Regions from separate parts of the Frateuria edaphi genome, predicted to be linked through region 2. Evidence: predicted binding sites of a transcription regulator. Region 2 holds the regulator's gene; the other holds the start of a gene.
The links. The regulator FliA, encoded in region 2, starts transcription of late flagellar genes. The targets are predictions, from matches to a motif close to TAAAGTTTNNCNNNCNNNGGCCGATAA.
Positions count from the first base shown of each region.

Region 1 (7,396 bases), 510 kb from region 2:
CGCCCCTGCTGTACGGCGCCGACGGCGCGCACAGCACGGTGCGCCAGGCACTTGGGCTGGCCTTCCCTGGCGACGAACTGCCCGAGCCCTGGCAACTGTGGGACCTGCACCTGGCGACGCCGCTTGACCCGGATCGGGTACATCTGTTCCTGCTGCCGGACGGCTTCCTGTTCGCGCTGCGCGTGCGCGAGGACATCTGGCGCGTTATCGGCAACAGCCGTGCGCCGTTGGACGCGCTGCCCGCCGGCACGGTGTGCGGTGACGTGCTGTGGCAGTCCCACTTCCACATCGCGCATCGCGTGGCCGAGCGTGCCGGCGTGGGACGCGTGCTGCTGGGTGGCGATGCGGCGCACATCCACTCGCCGCTTGGGGCGCGCGGCATGAATCTGGGGATCGAGGATGCCTACGTGTTCGCCGACTGCGCGGCGGACGCGCTCAATGGCCGCCTCTCGCGCCTGGCGAGCTACGCGCAGTTGCGACATCCGGTGCATCGGCAGGTGGTCCGGCGCGTGGGTGCACTGACCCATCTGATGCAGGGCCGCCCCTCGACCCTGCGCGAACTGCGCGACGTCCTGGTGCCGCGACTGGTGCGTTTCGGACCCGCGCGGCGCCAGTTCCTGCGTGTGGCCGGTGGCCTGGATCACCCCGTCCGCACGCGCGGATAGGGCGGGCAGTGTAGGGTGGACGCCAGCCCACCCGCGTTTCGCACGTGACACCGGTGGGCCGCCTGCGCCGGCGACTGCAGCGATCGGACGTCCGAACGTGCACTGGCTCGCGTTTGCCATGCCGTTGCGTTGATCGCGCATCGGGGCGCCTGTAGATTCGTTCAGGCCATTCGCTCTCGGGGGAGTTCGTATGAAGAAGTTTGCATGGATAGCCGGCGGTGCCTTGCTGCTGGCCGCATGTGGGGGTTCGCAGGACACGCGCGTGCCAGTGGCGCTGGGCAGCCTGGTGACGCCGGCCTCGGCGCCGTGGCTGCAGGTCGAGCAGGATCAACAGGACGTCGAGGTTCGCGGCCTGGAGGATTCGCTTACGCTCAAGCCCACGCCGCCGGTGTCCGAGGTGCTGCAGGCGCGCCTTCGCCATGCGCTGGAGCCGGCCTATTTCACCGATCTGGTGGTGCATTGCGAGCAGGTCTTCGCCGAGATGCGCGTGGACACCGAGGCCACGCCGGCCAACGTCACGCTCGAGCTGGGCACGCACTGCGCCATCAATGCACGCGGCCTGGGTTCGGACAAGACCTATCACGTCTCGCCGTCCATGCCCGCGCCGGCCCGGGGCGATTACGCCAAGGCGCTGGCCGCCCTGCTGGCCACCGGCGCCGACGACATTGCGCGGCAGTTGCGCGCGGACGTGGGATCCACGCCGCACTGATGCCCTTTCAGTCCTGTGTCGGCATGAACTGCCGGCGCAGGTCCAACTGCCCGCGCCGCATGACCGGCGTGGGGAAGCTGTCCGGCCAGGTGGCGCTGTAGTCCAGTTCGGCATCCAGCAGGTCGCGCTCCACCAGCAGCTGCACCATCGCCAGCGGATCGGCGCAGGCCAGCACCTTGCCCAGCGACGAGGCCGGCGCGTGCAGTGCGTTGACGCGTTCGACCAGTGCTTCGATCACGTTGGCCGGCATCTCCCAGTGCCGCACCGCGCGCAGCGACAGCCGCGCGCCGATGCGCATGCAGCCCGCCAGGAACACGGGCGAGAACGGCCCCAGCGACGGCGGCGCCTCCTGGTCCAGCAGGCGCACGATCGCGCCGGTGCCGGTATGACAGACCATTCCGGCCAGGAACGCCTCGAACGGATCGCAGCCCCCATGCCGGCCGAGGAAGGCGGCGGCATGCGCGCAGCGCTCGGCGTGCTCCCACAGCCATGGTCCGGCCATATGCCCGCGCATGCCCGCGCTGGCCTGCAGGATCGGCTTCATTACGTGCAATGTGGCGACCCGGCGCAGGGCATCGCGCCCGAGCAGGACCACGGCGTGCTGCAGACTGTGGATCGGCTGCGCCGAACGGAAGTGCGCGCTGCCGGCCACGCGCATCACTTCGCCCACGAGCACCGGATCGCGGCCGATCAGCGCAGCCAGCTGCGATCCGGCCAGGTTGTCGTTCCTCAATGCGCGCAGCAGCTGTGGCAGCACGCTGGGCAAGCGCGGCAGCCCGCTGACGTCGAAGCGCTCGCCGATCGCCTCCAGCCGCCGCAACGTAGCCTGCTCGGGGCCGCTGGCCGTATCGCTGACGGCCGCCGGAAGGCCCAGCACGAAACGATGAAAACGGTCCTCCACCACCGTCAGCGGTGGCGCCATCTCGCACACGGGCGCGTCGGCCACCACCGTCACGATCGGCGGGGCGGGGGCAGGGCGGCTCGGAACTTTCCTCGCGGCGAAAAGACGCCGCCACATGGCGATCATCCGGATGCAGGTTCCATGGCGTGCTCCGCGCTGTATCGGCAGTCCGGCGGGGAAATGTAGCCGTCCCATAACCCCGTTCGCGCCGAGCGCAGCCGGAGCCGGAGGCCCGCCCCGCGCGGACACTGGCAATGGCCGCCCCGCGGCCCCACATCCAGGGAACTCCGCGCAGGACCTCCCGCATGATCCCCTTCTCGATACTCGACCTGGCCCCCATTACCGAAGGCAGCGACGCAAGCGCCGCCTTCCGCAACACGCTGGACCTTGCCAGATTGGGCGAGCAACTGGGCTACCGGCGTTACTGGCTGGCCGAGCACCACAACATGCCCGGCATCGCCAGCGCCGCCACGGCAGTACTGATCGGCCACGTCGCCGGTGGCACCTCGACCATCCGCGTCGGCGCCGGCGGCGTGATGTTGCCCAACCATGCGCCACTGCAGGTGGCTGAGCAGTTCGGCACGCTGGCCGCGCTGTACCCGGGCCGCATCGACCTGGGACTGGGCCGTGCCCCGGGAACCGACCAGGCGACGATGCGTGCGCTGCGCCGCTACGGCGACGCGGCGGAAACCTTTCCCGACGACGTGCTCGAACTGCTGCACTACTTCGAACCGGCCAGTCCCGGCCAGGCGGTGCGCGCGGTTCCAGGCGCGGGCCTGGACGTGCCGGTCTGGCTGCTGGGCTCCAGCCTGTTCAGTGCGCGCCTGGCCGCGGCGCTGGGGCTGCCCTTCGCCTTCGCCTCGCATTTCGCGCCTGACGCGATGGACACCGCGCTGTCGATCTACCGCCGCGAATTCCGTCCGTCGCCGCGGCTCGCGCAGCCACACGCCATGCTTGGGCTCAACGTCGTCGCGGCGGACACCGATGCCGAGGCACGCCGCCTGTTCACCACGCAACAACAGAGTTTCATCAACCTGCGCCGCGGCCGGCCAGGGCTGGTACCTGCGCCCATCGACGACATCGAGAGCTACTGGACGCCTACCGAAAGGCTCGGCGTGGAACGCGCGCTCGCGTGCGCCGTGGTCGGTGGCCCCGCCGCCGTGCAAAAGGGCCTGGCCGACTTCATCGCCCGCCACCAACCCGACGAGCTGATGCTGACCGCCAACATCTTCGATCACAACCTGCGGCGGCGCTCCTTCGAACTGGCGATGCAGGCCCGCGAGCACCTCGCCACCTGATCGCTCCCCGGAGGAGCGCACCTGCGCGCGACCGCGAGCCACACCACGCGATCGCATTCCACCTTTGCAGGAGCTCACCTGTACGCGACCGCGAGTCCCCGCGATCGCGCCCCGCGCCTCAAACCCTGCCACGCTCCGGCTCGCCCCGTGCCGCCTGCGCGAACATCCACGCCGATCCCCCGAACAACGCCACGAAGAAGCCGTTCAACAGCACGATCTCCGCAGGCTCGCTCCAGGGAAGCCCAAGCCCCTCGACCAGCGCGAACGCACCGATCAGCCCCTGCGCAAACGCCATCGCCGCGAGCGCCCGCGCCATCCCCCTGGGGTGCAGACGCGCGATGGCCGCGCCGATGACGCCGATGGCCACTACTCCGAAATACATCCGGTTGGCAGGATCGCCATCGGCCCCGATGATGCCGACCCCCAGGCTGAGCCATACCAGGAGAATCGTCGCCACCAATGCCACGCAGGCGGCCGAACGGAACGTGCTGAGGTGAACAGGTGCGCGCATGACGTGCCTCCGCTGGGAGCTGTCCGTTTTGCTTCTTCCACGCAAGGTCAGGCGTGCTCGCCCAGCAACCCGCGTGCGATGAACTGGGCGAGGGTCGTAGCGAATGCCAGGCCGATCAGGAAAAGAACCCACCGCATCCGAAGCCACGGTGCGCGCAGCGTGGACCACTGCGCGGTCAGGTCGACCGGATAGGCGGCGCAGTAGGCCACGTTCGCCATGACCGCGAGCAGGAACAGCTGCAGGAACAGGTCGAGCGAAACCACGCGCCCGAAAGCGGCGGCATTCGCGACGAAAATGGTCGCGACGACCACCAGCAATACCAGGTTGTAGACGATCCGGTGGCGCTCCCAGTAACGGATGGCGTCGCCGATGACCTCGTGCATGTCCTGATGCTCCATGGATGCAACCTCGCTTTGGGTTGAACGACAGGGCAGAGTCGCCCGTTGATCGGAGGGCTCATCGGGTGGCTGTCTTGCGTTCCGGCTCCGTCACGCACGCCTGGGGCAGGCTGCCGAACCGGCGATTGCGCCGATGGAACGTCTCGACCGCGTCGGCAAGGTCGCCCCCGGTGAAATCCGGCCACAGCACGCTGGAGAAGAGCAGCTCCGCATAGGCGCACTCCCACAGCAGGAAATCGCTTAGCCGTTGCTCGCGTCCGGTGCGGACCAGCAGATCCACGTCCGGCGTGCACGGGTCGCCGTGCTGCGAACGCGCAAGCAGCTGGCGGAACTGCTCGCGGCTCGGTGCTGCGCCTGCGTGGAGCGCGGCCGCCGTGGTGATGGCGTCGCGCGAGGAATAGTCCACTGCCAGTCGCAGGTCGAGCATCCGGCCGCCTGCGGTCGTTGCTTCAGCCTGCTCAATGGTCCTTACCAGCGCTGGGGAAAGCCGATCACGGCGACCGATCACGCTCAGGCGAACCCCTTCGCGGCGGCAAGCGTCCACCTCCGACGTGAGGAAATTGCGGAACAACGCCATCAGCGTTGCGACTTCCGGTGCCGGACGGCGCCAGTTGTCCGAGGAAAAGGCATACAGCGTCAGCGTGGTGATTCCCAGCCGCGGCGACGCCTCCACCACGCGTCGCACCGCGCCCGCGCCCGCCCGATGGCCACGGGTTCGCGGCCATCCCCGCTCCTCGGCCCAGCGGCCGTTGCCGTCCATGATGATCGCAACGTGCAGGTTGTCCATATCCGTCAAGTACTCTGCAATGTAAAGTTGAGGCGCGCGCCAAACTGCCGCTCCCGTACGGTCAGTCGCCGATGCGGGTTGCGGCGATCAGCGCTTCCATGTGGTTGAGGTAGGACTCCAGGGCTTTGCGGCCCTTCGGGGTGATGCGGAATTCGGTGCGCGGGATGCGCCCCTCGAAGCCCTTGTGGCAGGCGACGTATCCCGCGTCCTCGAGCTTGCGCGCGTGCACGCTGAGGTTGCCGTCCGTCGTATTGAGCAGGCCCTTGAGATCGGTAAAGCCCAGCCGGTCGTTCACGGCCAGGGCGCTGATGATCCCCAGTCGCAGCCGTTCGTGGATCAGCCGGTCAAGATCCACCGTGCGTTCCACCGCACCCTCCACCGGCACCAGGGCCGGGCGGCTGTGCAGGTTCTCTGCCTTGGCGGTCGATCGCTTAGCCACCGTACTTTCTCGCGATGAGCACGCCGAACACGACGTGCAGGCCACCGAAACCCAGACCCAGGCAGACTGCCTGCACCGGCGGCGCCGTGAAGAGCGCGATCGCGCCCAGGAAAAGAAAGAGGATGCCCATCAGCGGCACGATGCGGATCGAGAACGTGCCGCCGGCAATCACGGCCGTGCCGTACAGCAGCAGCCACATCCCGGGAAGCAGCGCATCCAGCCCGGCGCGGAACAGCACGATCGTAAGGAGCGCGGCCACGAAGATCGCCGGCACGAAGCCAAGCGCAAACTGCCGCGCAGGGCGCGACAGCAGAGGGACCCCCTCATTGCGCGCCTTGACCAGCACCCCGAGCAACCCGACGGCCACGGCGATGGCAGCGGTCGCGAGCCAGGTCACCAACCACGCGAACCTGCTGTGCTGCGCCGGCGCGATGATCGCCGCCGCGAATCCGGCCAACCCCATGAAAACGCCACCCCAGCCGGGCACGGCGGTAAAGGAACTGGCGCGCTCCATGGCATCGCGGATGTAGAGAAGATTTTCCGCGGCGTGCTCGTGCAGCGACACCGTGCTTCGCAAGTGGCGGTTGTCCATGCCGGCGAGGCTAGGCTTGGCGCAGCACGGTCGTCAAGTACTTTGTCGTGAAAAGTACGGGTAACCTGCGAAACGAAGCGTGGCCAAGGCACACGTCGCGGGAGGTCAGCCATGCAGGGGCCTAACGCCAGGCGGCGAAGCCGTCCGCCTTGAACGAGCGGTCAGGCCACGCCAGAAGCTACGTCACCCGCTCTTGGATGAATAAACGCGGTAGACCATGTAGAACACCGGCGGAAAGACCAGCGCGATCGCAAAGACACCCAGACCGCTCAGTTGCCCGTGCTCGGAGAAGGCCATGCCCACGATGAAGCTATACAAGCCGATTGCGAGGTAAGCGAGCACAACGAGCCTCGCGACTTGTTTGTCGACTAGAAAGCAACAGATCGCCAGGGAGAGCACGGAGAAAGTTGCCCAAGCGTAATAGGCGGGATTGGACAGGAATGCGGCAACATTCCCGAGGGCGTGCATCGCGAGCAACGAGCTGGCAACAGACTTGTTCAATACCTGCTCTCCACAGCCTGGCGCCTGAGTTCAGCGGGGGCGAAGCCGTCCGCCGTGAACGAATAGTCAGGCCCTGACCGGGAGGAACGACAAGCAGAACCCGGCAGCTCCTGCGACGGCAAGATACGTGAGGCTTTCCGTAGGCGGAAGAACGAGTCCGTGCTTGGCCAGAATCACGAGGTTAAAGGGGATTACCCAGAAGGCAGCCCACACTGCGGCGAACGCGGCTAGCCCCAGCGATGGGAGCGAGAGAATCGGGACGCAATGCTTGCTGCGTGCAGCCGACGCCTGAAGCGGCCCGATAAGCGCCGCCAACACTATGGCCGGCGCTGCGCCGAGAGGTAGTGCCTCCCACAGCGACAACGCCCATGCGCCTGTGCGAATTGCTGCCACGAGCCAAACGACAACGACGAATGCCGCGCCGACCACCGCCGGCTGCCACAGCCCGCGCACAGACCGAGCGAGCAAGCCTCGTGATCTCATTGGCGGTGTAACCGCATAAGGGGCCTAACGCTGGAATTGAGCGGCGGCGTAGCCGTCCGCCTTGAACTAGTTATTAGGCTCACGGAGCCTGTACGCGAATGACGGGCTTACC
Region 1 is NZ_CP088251.1:1,277,614-1,285,009, forward strand. Features, by position in the region: gene LQ772_RS05850 (FAD-dependent oxidoreductase) at 1-665, shown strand, start outside; gene LQ772_RS05855 (hypothetical protein) at 856-1,374, shown strand; gene LQ772_RS05860 (HDOD domain-containing protein) at 1,382-2,392, opposite strand; gene LQ772_RS05865 (LLM class flavin-dependent oxidoreductase) at 2,581-3,573, shown strand; gene LQ772_RS05870 (hypothetical protein) at 3,692-4,084, opposite strand; gene LQ772_RS05875 (hypothetical protein) at 4,132-4,467, opposite strand; gene LQ772_RS05880 (di-trans,poly-cis-decaprenylcistransferase) at 4,541-5,269, opposite strand; gene LQ772_RS05885 (winged helix-turn-helix domain-containing protein) at 5,331-5,708, opposite strand; gene LQ772_RS05890 (hypothetical protein) at 5,701-6,300, opposite strand; gene LQ772_RS05895 (hypothetical protein) at 6,484-6,801, opposite strand.
Region 1: the regulator FliA is predicted to act here: its motif matches at 2,434-2,460, upstream of LQ772_RS05860 (HDOD domain-containing protein).

Region 2 (7,396 bases):
GCGTGGCTTGCACGTCGCGCAAGGTCTCGTGCGGGGCGCGTTCGGCGACCATCCGCCGCGGCGCCGGGCGCAACGGGATCGGCACGGCCACCGGCGCGACGGCCGCGCCGGGCTGGCCCTGCGGCGCGGCGATGGCCGGGTCGACGTTGTGCGGCTTCGCATTCTGTGCCGGCATCGGCGCGATCACGTGGCTGGAGCCGTTGAACGCCTCGATGATCGACTCGGACATCACGCGGTACTTGCCCTCGTTGACGACCGAGACCGCATACATCACCACGAAGAAAGCGAGCAGCAGCGTCATCAGGTCGGCGTAGGGAATCGCCCAGGCCTCATGGTTGACGTGATCCTCGTGGTGATGCTTCTTTTTCACGAGAGATACCCCTGCAGCTTGGCCTCGATCTGCCGCGGGTTGTCCCCTTCGGCGATCGACACCAGACCTTCGACGAGGATCTCGCGCATCTGCGTCTGCTTGCGCACCAGGCCCTTGAGCCGCGCGGACATCGGCAGCATGAGGAGGTTGGCCAGCGCCACGCCGTAGATGGTGGCGACGAAGGCCGCGGCGATGCCGTGGCCCAGCTTGCTGGGATCGGCGAGGTTCTGCATCACCGCCATCAACCCCATCACGGCGCCGATGATGCCCATCGTCGGGGAGTAGATGCCGGCGTTCTCGAACACCTTGGCGGCGACCAGCTCGTTGTGCTCGCGCGCCTCCATCTCGACCTCGAGCACGCCGCGGATCGCGTCCGGCTCGCCGCCGTCGACCAGCATCTGCAGGCCCTTGCGCACGAAGCCGTCGCTTTCCTCGTCGATCCTCGGCTCGAGGCCGAGCAGGCCCTGCCGGCGGGAGATCTCGCTCCAGCCGATGATGCGGGCAATCAGGTCCGAGGGCTGGAACACCGGCGGGCGGTAGACCATCGGCAGCATGCCCAGCGCGCGCTTGAGCACGCTGCCGGGCGTCTGCACCATCAAGGCGGCGATGGTGCCGGCGAAGACGATCACGAACGCGGCCGGGTTGACCAGCGCGCCGACCGTGGAGCCTTTGAGGATGGTGCCCACGATGATGACCAGGAAGGCCAGGATCGTGCCGACGAGGCTCACCACGTCCATGTCAGCCCGCCGCCCTCAGTGACGGCAGGAGCTGCCCGCCATCGTCGGCCAGGCCGGCCAGGTCCAGCACCAGCGCGAGCGCACCGTCGCCGGTGACCGTGGCACCGGCGATGCCCGGCAGGCCCTCGAACAGCGGACCCAGCGGCTTGGCCATGACGTCCTCGCGGCCGAGCACCTCGTGCACCAGGCAACCGATGCGCTGGTGGCCGATGTGCAGCACCACCACGTGGCGCGGCGCGACGCCGACCACGCCGGCCCAGCCGGCCAGATCGCCCAGCGGCAGCGCGCGACCGCGGTGGTTGGCGACCAGCCGGCCATCGAGCATGCGGTCCTGGCCCGCGGACAGTTCGAACACTTCCTCCACGTTGGACAGCGGCAGCGCGAACAGGCGCGGGCCCACGCGCACCATCAGCACGCGCAGGATCGCCAGGGTCAGCGGCACGGTCAGCTGCAGTTCGCTGCCCTGGCCGAGCTTCGAGCGCACCTGCAGGGTGCCGCCGAGTTCGGCCACGCGCGTCTTGACCACGTCCATGCCGACGCCGCGGCCGGAGATGTCGGAGATCTGCGCGGCGGTGGAAAAGCCCGGGCGGAAGATCAGTTCGTAGCACTCGTTCTCGCTCAGGCGCGCGGCCTGGGCCGCGTCGATCACGCCCTTCTCGACCGCCTTGCGCTTGAGCACCTCGGGGTTCATGCCGTGGCCGTCGTCGCTCACCGCGATGACGATGCGCTCGCCGCGCTGGCTGGCGGACAGGCGCACCGTGCCACGGCGCGACTTGCCGACCTTGACGCGTTCCTCGGGCATTTCCAGCCCGTGGTCCAGTGCGTTGCGCAACAGGTGGATCAGCGGATCGGCGAGCGCCTCGACCAGGCTGCGATCGAGGTCGGTGCCCTCGCCTTCGGTCACCAGGTCCACTTCCTTGCCCAGCTGGCGGGCGAGGTCGCGCACGATGCGCGGAAAGCGCTGGAACAGCCGGCCGACCGGCTGCATGCGCATGGACAGCACCGCGCCTTGCATCTCGTCGGCGACGCGGTCGAGTTCGGCCGCGGCCTGCGCCAGCATGTCGTCGCCGCTCTTCTGGGCCAGGCTCTGCAGGCGGTTGCGGACCAGCACCAGTTCGCCGGCGCGATTGACCAGCGCGTCGAGCCGGCCGGTATCGACGCGCACGCTGGTCTCGGCCGGCGCGGCCGCGCGTGCGGGCGCGGGCGCAGGCGCAGGCGCCGGAGCGGCGGTTATGGGCTGGGCGCCGGGGGCGGCGCCCTTGCCGTGCAGGTTGTCGAGCAGGGCCTCGAATTCGTCGTCGGCGATAGTCGTGCTGGATGCCGGTACGGCGCTGGCGCCGGGCGCCGCCGTGCCGTGCAGGTTGTCCAGCAGCGCCTCGAATTCGTCGTCGCTGATGTGGGTCGGTGACGGCACGGCCGGCGCCGGTGCGACGGTGCCCGGCGCGGCGGTGCCGTACAGGCTGTCCAGCAGGGCCTCGAATTCGCTGTCGTCGATGCTGCCGTCCGCCGGCGGTGCGGCCACGGGCGCGGCGACCGGCGGCGGCGCGGGCGCCGCGGCGCCGGGCGTCAGCCGCTTGAGCAGCGCAGGCGGCGGCATGGCCATCGAGGTGCCGCCCCGCAGCGCATCCATCATCGCGTTGAGCAGGTCCAGCGCTTCGAGCAGTGCGTCCATCCTCGCCGAATCCAGCACCAGCGCGCCGTTGCGGGCGACGTTGAGCAGGTCCTCGGCGTGATGGCACAGCTGCACCATCGGCTCGATGGCGAGGAAGCCCGCGCCACCCTTGACCGTATGGAAGGCGCGGAACACCGCGTTCAGCAGCTCGGCGTCGCGCGGGCTGGCTTCCAGCTCGACCAGTTGTTCCGACAGGCGCTCGACCAGCTCCCCGGCCTCGACCAGGAAATCGTCGCGCAGTTCGGCGTCGAGCGAGGGATCCATTCGCCTGGGACTCCCTTAGAAACCGAATTCGCTGAGCAGGCGGTCCGCCTCGTCCTGGCCGGAGATCTTCTCAACCACCGGCGGCGGCTCGCGGCCGGACAATGCACCGGTCAGGCGGACCAGCTCCAGCAGCGAGGACTCCACCGACTCGATGAAGTTGACCACCTTCTTGATGCGCTGGCCGGACAGATCCTGCCAGGACTGCGCCATCACCATGTCGTTGAGGCCCTCGCGGCATGCGCCTGCGAAGTTGCCGGCCTGGCGCGCCAGGTCCGCGACCGGGTCGCATGGTGCCGCCGAGGCGAGCACCTGCTCGGCGCTCTGCGCCAGCGCGTCGGCCTCGGGGCTCATGCGTTCGGCGAAATCGATGCTGCGATGGGCCGCCTGGGCGCTCATCTCCAGCACGTCGTTCAGGTGCTTGCGCACGTCGGCGACCTTGCCCGGCACACCTTCGTGCGCCAGGTCGTTGCCGAGCCGGCTGACCGCGCCATGCAGGTCGCGCGCGAGCAGGCCCAACGCCCGGAACAGGTGCTGCTCGCGCTGGCGCACCAGCGCATCGAGCGCGTGCTCGAAGGCCGCGCCATCTTCGCTGTTGAGCAGGTCCTGCAGCTCTTGCGGCAGCGCGGTTTCGTCGAAGGTGGAAAGCACGGCGCTCATGCGCTGGCTCCCGCGGCGGCCAGGCGCTCGAAGATCTTGGTGAGCTTCTCCTTCAGCGTGACCGCGTTGAACGGCTTGACGATGTAGCCGTTCACGCCCGCCTGGGCCGCGGCGATGATCTGGTCGCGGTTGTTCTCGGCGGTAACCATCAGCACCGGCAGGCCCTTGAGCGAGGGTTCGGCGCGGATCGCGCGCAACAGGTCGATGCCGGTCATGTTGGGCATGTTCCAGTCGGTCACGACCATGTCGAACGGCTGGCTTTTCAGCATGGTCAGCGCGTTGTTGCCGTCGTCGGCTTCCTGGATCAGCGTGTTGGTGAAACCCAGCTCCACCAGCAGGTTCCTGACGATGCGCCGCATGGTGGAGAAGTCGTCCACCACGAGGATTTTCATGTTCTTGTCCATTGGTTCCTCTGGTAGGAAATCGGGATTCGGGATCGGAAGTCGGAGGGGTCAGCGGGAAACGGAACGATCGGATGAAGCGCGGCGGCCCTTGCCTTTGCGGGTGCCGGTTTCCGACTCCCCCTGCACGTCGTCGCGCCAGTCGCCCATGCGCGCACGCAGCCGCACGATCGCCTGGCCGTGGATCTGGCACACGCGCGACTCGGTCACGCCGAGCACGGCGCCGATTTCCTTCAGGTTCAATTCCTGCTCGTAGTACAGCGACATCACCAGCTGCTCGCGCTCGGGCAGGCCGGAGATGCCGTCGATCAACGCCTGGCGCAGGCCGTCCTGCTCGATGCTCTCGGCCGGCCCCAGGGTGCCCTGGTCGACCACGTCGAAGGCTGGCGCGCCGTCGCCGTCGTCCGGCGCGGTGAGGCTGAGCAGGCGCGCGCTGGCGGCGTCGGCGAGAATCTGGTGGTAGTCCTCCGCGCTCACGCCGAGGCGCTTGATGACTTCGGCATCCTCGGCGTCGGCGCCGGTCTCGATCTCGATCTGGCGCACCACCTCGGCCACTTCGCGCACCTTGCGGTGCACCGAGCGGGGGGTCCAGTCTGTCTTGCGCAGCTCGTCGAGCATGGCGCCGCGGATGCGGATGCCGGCGTAGGTCTCGAAGCTGGCGGCGCGGTCGGTGGCGTAGTGCCGCGCGGCCTCGAGCAGGCCGATCATGCCGGACTGGATCAGGTCGCCCACGTCCACGCTGGGGGGAAGACGGCCCATCAGGTGATAGGCAATACGACGCACCAGTGGCGCGTGCTGGCGCACCAACTCATCTGCACTCTGTTTTTGCAGCTGGAGATATTCCGATGCCACGCTCATCTCACCACCCCGACGCCGTCACGGCCTGGCCACCGAAGAATGCGATGCGGTCCAGGCCCGCGCGCGCGGGTTCCTCCCAGTTATCGACCGCACCTGCCAATTGCTTGAATGCCTGCGACGAACGCGCCGCCGGCCACATGTCCACCACCGCGTTCTGGCGCCGGATGGCCTGCTTGAGCCGCTCGTCCTGCGGCACGAACCCGAAGAAATCCAGCACCACGTCCAGGAAGCGGTCGCTGACCTTGGCCAGCTTCTGGTGCAGCGCGCGGGCCTCGCCCAGGTTGCGCACCATGTTGGCGACGAAGCGGAAGCGGCGCACGCCAAAGTCGCGGGAGAGGACCTTGATCAGCGCATAGGCGTCGGTGAGCGAGGCCGGCTCGTCGCAAACCACCAGCACGACGTCGTCGGCCGCCGCGGCGAACATCGCCACGTTGTCCGACAGGCCCGCGGCGGTATCGACCAGCAGGTAGTCCGGCGGACGGGGCAGCTCGTCGAACGCGCGGATCACCGCGGCATGCTCGCCGTTGCCCAGCTGCGCCAGGCGCCGCGCGCCGGAGCCGCCGGGGATGACCTTGAGCCCGTGGGGGGCGTCAAGCAGCAGCTCCTCCAGCGTGGCCGTGCCGTCCAGCAGGTGGCCCAGGTGGCGCGAGGGCGCCAGGCCGAGCAGTACGTCGACATTGGCCAGGCCCATGTCGGCATCCAGCAGCATCACCTCGCGCCCGGCCATCGCCAGGCTCATCCCGAGGTTGACCGCCACGGTGGTCTTGCCGACGCCGCCCTTGCCGCCGGCGACCGCGATCGCGCGGCAGCGGCGGCGCGGTGCGCCTGCGTTGGTCGCCTGGTGCGGCCGGTGCGGTGCGGCCGGCGCGGCATCGCGCTCGCCCGTGATCGCGTTGAACATGTCTTTCAAGCCCCACGCCTGATTCATTGCAAGGATTCCGCTCATGCCTGGGCCACCATCGTCCCGAAACGCTCGGCCAGCACCGCCTCGTCGGCGGCCGGCGCATTGCCCTTGAGCGCCTGCGCGGCGCGGCACACCAAGAGGCGTGCATCGGCGGCGGCGATGTCCTCGGGCACGCGCTGGCCGTCGGTGGTGTAGTCCAGCGCCAGCCGGTGGCGGATAAGCACCGACAGTGCACCGCCGAGGCTGGGCGCCTCGTCGAGTTTGGTCAGGATCGCCGCGTGCGGATTGGCCGGCAGGTACGCGCGCACGGCTTCTTCCAGCGACTGCGCCTGCGCATTGGCGGCCAGCACCAGGCAGACGCGCAGGTCGCCGGCCTCGCCCAGCGCCTCGAGCTGTTCTTTCAGCCGCGGGTCGTTGCCGGCCAGGCCCGCGGTGTCGACCAGCACGGTGTGGCAACCCTTCAGCAGTTCCAGCACCTGACGCAGGCTCTGCGCGTCGTACGCCGGGTACACCCGCACGCCGAGCAGGCGACCGTAGTGCTCCAGTTGCGCGGCAGCGCCGATGCGGTAATGGTCGGTACTGACCAGCGCGACCTGCGAGGCGCCGTGGCGCACCACTGCCCGGGCCGCGAGTTTCGCCAGCGTCGTGGTCTTGCCCACGCCGGTCGGGCCGACCAGCGCGGTAACGCCGGCTTCGTCCGAGCGGCCGCGGCCGCTGACGGCGATGCCACGGCTCAACATGCCCAGCGGCAGGTAGCGCGCCTGTTCGGGCGTCATCTGCGGCGGCAGTTCATCGGCCAGCGCGCGGGCGACGTCGGCGTCGATGCCCAGCCGGGTCAGCTCGCGCAGCACGCGGGTGTGCATCGGCTGGCGGCGTTCCATGTCGTTCCAGGCGAGGCTGGAGAGCTGCATCTCGAGCATCTCGCGCAGGCTGGAAAGCTCTGCGCGCATGCGCACCGTGTCCTGCGCGGCACGCTCGATCAACGGATGGACCGCCGGCTCGGCCGGGGCCTCGGGCGCCGGCTGAGACGGCGACGGTTGCGCCTTCGCCTGGACCAGACCCTCGGCCTGGGCGCGGGGCGAGGCGTGCGGAGCGCGCACTTCGGCACGCACCGGCTTCGGCTCTCTTTCCTCCGCGGCGACCGAGGCCTTCGCGGCGGTCTCGATCGGCGTCGGACGATTGGCAGGCGCCAGCGTTTCGACGCGCGCCTCGCGCACCGGCGGCGGCGGTATGGCGGCGGCACGCGGCGGCAGCGCCGGGGGCTCGGCGGCCGGCGCGGGGGCCGCGCCATGGCGCGCGGCTTCGCGCACCAGCGCCTCGTCGTAATCGACGGCGGCGATGATCTCGATGCCTTCGTCGAGCTTGCGCGTGGACAGGATCACCGCATCGGGTCCCTGCTCTTCGCGTACTTCGCGCATCGCCTGGCGCATGTCCGGCGCCACGAAACGTTTGATCTTCATTGCCTGCTCCGCAAGCGGGTCGCGGCCATCGTGTCCATCGCCGCGGCGGCCCCAGGGCCTTGCGCTGTCTGCA
Region 2 is NZ_CP088251.1:770,847-778,242, reverse strand. Features, by position in the region: gene motD (flagellar motor protein MotD) at 1-370, opposite strand, end outside; gene LQ772_RS03485 (flagellar motor protein) at 367-1,107, opposite strand; gene LQ772_RS03480 (chemotaxis protein CheA) at 1,109-3,043, opposite strand; gene LQ772_RS03475 (protein phosphatase CheZ) at 3,059-3,700, opposite strand; gene LQ772_RS03470 (chemotaxis response regulator CheY) at 3,697-4,104, opposite strand; gene LQ772_RS03465 (RNA polymerase sigma factor FliA) at 4,153-4,959, opposite strand; gene LQ772_RS03460 (MinD/ParA family protein) at 4,961-5,905, opposite strand; gene flhF (flagellar biosynthesis GTPase FlhF) at 5,902-7,323, opposite strand.